3 regions of the Allobosea sp. P4_E12 genome follow, and region 3 is predicted to be linked to each of the others. Evidence: predicted binding sites of a transcription regulator. Region 3 holds the regulator's gene; each other region holds the start of a gene.

Region 1 (2,265 bases), on a different contig from region 3:
CCGATCTTCGAGAGACCGAGGATCACGTAATAGGTCGGGTCCCACTGCCACCAGCGGAAGCCCTGACGCACGCTGTACTGATAGGCGTGGTGGTTGTTGTGCCAGCCTTCGCCCATGGTGATGATCGCCAGCCACCAGTTGTTGCGGCTCTCGTCGCCGGTCACATAGTCCTTGTCGCCATGCACATGCGCGAGCGAGTTGATGCAGAATGTCGCGTGATAGACCGCAACCGTCGACCAGAAGAAGCCAACGATCAGGCCGGCCCAGCCGCCGATCGCGAAGCAGAGGCCGGCAAGCAGGATCGCGGGCGCCAGCTCGAAACGGTGCAAAAGGCGCAATTCGGGGAACTTCGTCAGGTCCTGAATCGTTGAATCGTCGAAGGTGCTGTGATCGCGGCTGAAGATCCAGCCGACATGCGAATAGGCGAAGGATGTCATGACCGGCGAATGCACGTCATGCTCGGTATCGGCATAGCGATGATGGTGACGGTGCTTGGAGGCCCACCAGAGCACGCTCTTCTGCGCCGTCGATTGGGCCAGCAGCGCGAGCAGGAACTGCCCGAAGCGGCTGGTCTTGTAGGAGCGATGTGAGAAATAGCGGTGATAGCCACCGGTGACCGCGAACATCCGCAACCAGTACAGCCCGATCGCGAGCCAGACCGAGGTCCAGGTCACACCGCTCCAGAGCGCCCCGAAACAGGCGAGATGCGCCAGCACGAAGGGAACGGCGGATGGGTAGACGATGTCGCCATCATCATGAGGGGCAGTGCTGTCGCTCAAGAATGCTCTCTGTGGGGTTCGCGCGGATTCGCCGCTTCGGTGCGGCACGGGCCGCATGTCCAGCGGCACCAAACAGGACGAGCCGGCGCCGCGCAAGTAGGCCACTCGCCGCAGCATGGCAAGGAAACCACGTGGGAAGGCAATTGGTTCGAGGCAACGCAGGAATAGCACTCGCCCGTCATCGAAGCGTCACGCTAGGATGGCTTCAAGTTTGACAGGCGGGCGATCTCGGCCCGGCTTGCGTTCGAGACGAGGGCGAAACTCATGAATATCGAACCGACAAACGTGAAGGCCGCGGACATCGCGCCTCAGGTCGGTCCCATCGGTCTGCGCCATTCGCCGGCCCGCTTCGTCAATCGCGAGCTGTCCTGGCTGCAGTTCAACCGTCGGGTGATGGAGGAGGCGTCGAACCGCAACCATCCTCTGCTGGAGCAGCTCCGCTTCCTCTCGATCTCTGCCAATAATCTCGACGAGTTCTTCATGGTCCGCGTCTCGGGCCTGCGCGAGCAGCTCAAGGCGGGTGTCGTCACGCCCAGCCAGGATGGATTGACCCCGGCCGAGCAGCTGATCGAAATCGCCAAGGCGACGGCCGATCTTACCGCCGACCAGCAGGCGCGCTGGGTCGAACTCAAGCGCGAGCTGGACGATAATCGGATCGTGCTGCTGGGGCCGAAGGACATCGGTGCGCAGCACCGCACCTGGCTCGAGGACCACTTCCTCCATCTCGTCTTCCCCGTGCTGACGCCATTGGCGATCGACCCGGCGCATCCCTTTCCCTTCATCCCCAACCTTGGCTTCACGCTGGCGCTGGCGCTGGAGCGGATCAGCGATGGCCGGCAGCTCGACGCGCTGATCCGGGTTCCCGGGAAGATCGACCGCTTCATCGAGCTGCCCGATCTGGCACGCGACGGCGTGCACCGCTTCATCACGCTGGAAGACACCGTCTCGCTCTTCATCGGCAAGCTCTTCCCTGGCTACGACGTCAAGGGAACCGGCTCGTTTCGCGTCATTCGCGACTCCGACCTCGATATCGAGGAGGAGGCCGAGGATCTGGTCCGCGTCTTCGAGACGATGCTGAAGCAGCGCCGCCGTGGCGTCGTCATCCGTCTCGAGGTCAGCGACGGCATGCCGCCGCATCTGCACCGGCTGATCGTGCGCGAACTGAAGGTCGATCCCGACGAGATCGTCCAGGTCGATGGTATGATCGGGCTGAACGAGCTCTCGCAGCTGGTCGGCGTCGACCGGCCGGACCTCAAGTTCAAGCCGTACAACGCCCGCTTCCCCGAGCGCATTCGCGAGCATGGCGGCGATTGCTTCGCCGCGATCCGCCAGAAGGACCTGCTCGTCCACCACCCCTATGAAAGCTTCGACGTCGTCGTGCAGTTCCTGCAGCAGGCGGCGCATGACCCCAACGTCGTCGCCATCAAGCAGACGCTCTACCGCACCTCATCGAACTCGCCGATCGTCAGGGCGCTGGCCGAGGCTG
Region 2 (2,265 bases), on a different contig from region 3:
GACGTCGAGGGTATCGGTCATGACCGCTCAGGCTCCAGCCAGGCGCACGCGCGGATCGACCAGCGCATAGGCGAGATCGACCAGCAGGTTGACGACGATGACGGCGGAGGCGACGACGAGGACGCCGAATTGCAGGACGGGATAGTCGCGGCGCAGCGTCGCGCCGACCAGCAGGTCGCCGACGCCGTTCCAGGCGAAGACGGTCTCGACCACCACCGCTCCCGAGACGAGCGTGGTGATCTGCAGGCCGAGCACCGTGATGACCGGGATCAACGCGTTGCGCAGGCCGTGATGGAGAATGATGCTGCTCTCGGCGAGCCCCTTGGCCCGGGCCGTGCGCATATAGTCCTGCGAGAGGACGTCGAGCATGGCGTTGCGGGTGTAGCGGACCAGCGCCGCGACGAAATAGGCCGAGAGCGCGACCGTCGGCATGACGTAATGCGCGAGTGTGGCCGAGCCGGCGCTGGGCAGCCAGTGCAGCGTGTAGGAGAAGACCAGCAGCAGCAGGATGGCGAGCACGAAATTCGGGATGGCGTAGCCGAAAAAGGCCGTGAAGAGCACGGCGCTGCCGCGCCCCTGGCCGCGCCAGACGGCAGCCAGGATACCGGCCGGCACGCCGATGCAGATCGTCAGCGCCAGGGTCGCGACCAGGAGCGAGGCGCTCTGCCAGAGCCGTTCGGTGAAGATCGTCGCGACCGGCCGGCGCTCCATCAGTCCGAGGCCGAAATCGCCTGAAAGAAGCGAGCGCCAGAACAGCCAGTACTGCTCGGCGACGGAACGATCGAGCCCCCAATAGGCAATCATCTCGCGGCGCGAGGCGGCATCCAGCCCTTCCGGCATCAGGAAGTCGATCGGGTTGCCCGTCAGGCGCGTGGCGAGGAAGACGACCGAGGTGATCACCCAAAGCGTGATGCCCATGCGCAGCAGCCGGCCTGCGAGGAATTCAAGCATGTCTTCCCCCCTGGAGCCGCCGGACGTCGCCCTGCATGCCGGCTCAGTCGTGGCCCGTGCTGCGACGGGCTCGTTCTAGGCTGTGCTTCATGACAGGATGATGAAATAATCTCATTCGATATTGAATTTGACACTGAGTTTATCTCAGTTCATGGACGAGCCTCACTTGCTGACAGGGTTTGGATTCGCGCGATGGGGTCGTTTCACGGCATTCAGGGGTGTCTCGTCGATCTCGACGGCACCCTGGTGCGCGGCCGGCAGATGCTTCCCGGCGCAAATGCCTTTCTCGAAAGCCTGGACGGCCGTTTCGTCATCGTCTCCAACGATGCCGAGCATACGCCGCTCGAATTGTCGCGTGCCCTGAAGCGTCTCGGCCTGACCATCGCGCCGCGCCGGATCGTTCTCGCCGGCTCGACCGCGCTTGACGAAATCGCGCGCCGGCAGCCCCGGGCCCGCATCTCCATGATGGCCAGCAAGAGCCTGATGATCCATGCCCGCGACCGCGGCCTTGTCCCGGTGCAGGAGCGGCCGGACATCGTCTTTCTCGGACGCGACCGGCATTTTTCCTATGAACGCCTGATGCTTGCAGCCAATGCGGTACGCGGCGGCGCCGAGCTCGTCGCTGCCAATCCCGATCTCGTCCATCCCGGCCCGGATGGCGCGGTGGTGCCGGAGACCGGTGCATTGCTGGCGGCGCTGCTCGCCTGCACTGGCCCCGTGCCGTACCGCATCATCGGCAAGCCGGAACCCGCCTTGTTCGAGGCCGGCCTGGCGCTGCTCGGGCTGTCCAGGAATGCGGTGCTGATGGTTGGCGACAACCCGGCGACCGATGGTGAGGGCGCACGGCGCCTCGGCCTGCGCTATTTCGAGCTTCGCGACGGGGTCTTCCCCGCCATCGCGGCGAATGCGCCTTGTCGTGTCTCGGCCGACATGCTGGCCTTCCCGGCATGACGGCGTCGAATCGCAATCCCGGATCGGCCGAGGCCGCCCCCGGCGAACCAGGCACCGAAAGGCGCAAGGGCACCGGCACGCCCGGTCTCGAGGGGGCGCTCGAACGCCTGCAGGCGCTGCGCGCCAACCTGCCGCCCAAAGCTGCCCGCATCGCCGATTTCTTCATGACCCATGCCGCCGAGGTGGTGCATATGTCGGTCACCGAAGTGGCCGAGCGCACCGGCGCGAGCGAAGGCAGCGTCATCTCGCTCTGCCAGCAGCTCGGCGCGCGGGGCTTCCAGCAGGTCAAGATCGCGCTGGCGCGCGATCTGGTGCAACCGGTTCAGTTCATCCACGAGGATCTGGCCCGTTCCGACGACACCG
Region 3 (2,265 bases):
TCAGCGCCGACCAGCGCCTCGACAATCTGCAGCGCGAGGTCGAGGAGAAGGCGGTGCTCACCATCGCCCGGCGCCAGCCGCTCGCCAACGACCTGCGCGAGCTGATCTCCGCCATCCGCATCGCCGCCGATATCGAGCGTGTCGGCGATCTCGCCAAGAATATCGCCAAGCGCGCGGTCGCCATCTCCGGCCAGTTCCAGCCGCCGTCGCGCGCGGTCGTCGGCCTCGAGCATATGAGCCGCCTGGTTCAGGCCCAGCTCAAGGACGTGCTCGACGCTTACGCCGTCAGCAACGAGCAGAAGGCCATGGAGGTCTGGCGCCGCGACGATGAGATCGACGCGCTCTATACCTCGCTCTTCCGCGAGCTGCTCACCTATATGATGGAAGACCCGCGCAACATCACCTTCTGCACGCATCTCCTGTTCTGCGCCAAGAATGTCGAGCGCATCGGCGACCACACCACCAACATCGCCGAGACGATCCACTATCTCGTCACGGGCGAAGCCTTGGACGCAGCCCGCCCGAAGCTCGACACGACCAATATCCTTCTGGACGCCGCCACCGGTGAGTGACCGGCGCCCGACACCTTTGGGACCGAGTGAGACATGCCTGCACGCATCCTGATCGTTGAGGACGAAGAGCCGCTGACCCTGTTGCTGCGCTACAATCTCGAAGCCGAGGGCTTCGAGGTCGACAGCGTCGCGCGTGGCGACGATGCCGAGCTGCATCTGCGCGATCATACGCCGGACCTCGTGCTGCTCGACTGGATGCTGCCGGGCCTTTCCGGCATCGAGCTCTGCCGGAGGCTGCGGACCCGTCGCGATACCGAGCGGGTGCCGATCATCATGCTCACCGCCCGCGGCGAGGAAACCGAGCGTGTGCGCGGCCTCGCCACCGGGGCCGACGACTATGTCGTCAAGCCGTTCTCGCTGCCCGAGCTGATCGCCCGCATCCAGGCGTTGCTACGCCGCGCCAAGCCGGGTCATGTCGCCGGCCTGTTGGCCGCCGGCGATCTCGAACTCGACCGCACCACCCGCCGTGTCCGCCGCTCAGGCAGCGAGCTGCATCTCGGCCCGACCGAGTTCCGCCTGCTCGAATTCCTGATGCAGGCGCCGGGGCGGGTCTATTCCCGGGCCCAGCTGCTCGACGCGGTCTGGGGCCGCGACGTCTATATCGACGAGCGCACCGTCGACGTCCATGTCGGCCGGCTGCGCAAGGCGATCACTCCTGACAACGCCAAGGACCCGCTGCGGACCGTGCGCGGTGCCGGCTATGCCTTCGACGAGACCTTTGCGCGGAGCTGAGACTTGGATCATCGGGGACTTGGATCATCGGGCCGGATATCGAATCCGCCCGACGATCTAACCGTCTATGGTTGCATCGGCCTTCCCGAAAACCGCAATCCACCTTTCGGGCCGATACCCTAGCGCGGCCCTGCGATAATAATCGCCGCGCCGGCGAGGCAGATCAGCCCACCGATAATGTCCCAGCGGTCGGGGCGAAAGCCTTCCACGGCCCAGAGCCAGGCGAGCGAACTGACGATGTAGACGCCGCCATAGGCGGCATAGGCCCGTCCGGCGGCTTCGCTCTCCGCCAGCGTCAGCAGCCAGGCGAACAGGGCGAGCGAAAACAGTCCGGGTACGAGCCACCAGATGGGCTTGTCGAGCCGGAGCCAGCCCCAGAACGCGAAACAGCCGGCGATTTCGAGAATGGCTGCGCCGAAATAGGCGGCGATGGTCGGCATGGTTCCTCCCTGTCGATGGCCTTCGGGGCGGGATTACCCTTGACTGCAGGGCGCGCTGACGGCAAGCCGGACCGATGCCCACACATCACGTCGCCATTATTGGAGCAGGGCCCTCCGGGCTGATCGCGGCCGAGCGCCTTGCGGCAGCCGGGGACACCGTCACGATCTACGATCGCATGCCCTCGCCGGCCCGCAAATTCCTGCTGGCCGGGCGCGGCGGATTGAACCTTACCCATTCCGAACCGCTCGACAGGTTCCTGCCCCGCTATCGCGATGCGCAAGCCTGGCTGGAGCCGGCCATTCGCGCCTTCCCGCCACAATCCCTGCGCGACTGGGCCGATGCGCTCGGGCAGGACACGTTCGTCGGCAGCAGCGGCCGCGTCTTCCCGCGCGCCATGAAGGCCTCGCCCCTGCTGCGGGCATGGCTGCGCCGGCTCGATGGTCTCGGCGTCGCCTTCGCGCCTGGGCAGCGCTGGACCGGCTGGAGCGAAGCGGGAGCTCTGACGTTCCGGAGCCGCGAT

The links. The regulator PhoB, encoded in region 3, activates phosphate uptake and scavenging genes when phosphate is short. The targets are predictions, from matches to a motif close to TGTCATNNANCTGTCAT.
Region 1: AC1DW9_RS27430 (RNA degradosome polyphosphate kinase) is a predicted target of PhoB. The motif match lies at 956-972, and genes of this name have one in related genera.
Region 2: AC1DW9_RS05260 (HAD-IIA family hydrolase) is a predicted target of PhoB. The motif match lies at 1,041-1,057, and genes of this name have one in related genera.

What each region holds. Positions count from the first base shown of each region.
Region 1 is NZ_JBFUIY010000028.1:44,683-46,947, forward strand. Features, by position in the region: gene AC1DW9_RS27425 (acyl-CoA desaturase) at 1-779, opposite strand, end outside; gene AC1DW9_RS27430 (RNA degradosome polyphosphate kinase) at 1,044-2,265, shown strand, end outside.
Region 2 is NZ_JBFUIY010000003.1:303,792-306,056, reverse strand. Features, by position in the region: gene AC1DW9_RS05270 (ABC transporter permease) at 1-21, opposite strand, end outside; gene AC1DW9_RS05265 (ABC transporter permease) at 28-951, opposite strand; gene AC1DW9_RS05260 (HAD-IIA family hydrolase) at 1,144-1,902, shown strand; gene AC1DW9_RS05255 (MurR/RpiR family transcriptional regulator) at 1,899-2,265, shown strand, end outside.
Region 3 is NZ_JBFUIY010000008.1:132,109-134,373, reverse strand. Features, by position in the region: gene phoU (phosphate signaling complex protein PhoU) at 1-572, shown strand, start outside; gene phoB (phosphate regulon transcriptional regulator PhoB) at 606-1,304, shown strand; gene AC1DW9_RS12610 (YnfA family protein) at 1,424-1,744, opposite strand; gene AC1DW9_RS12605 (TIGR03862 family flavoprotein) at 1,819-2,265, shown strand, end outside.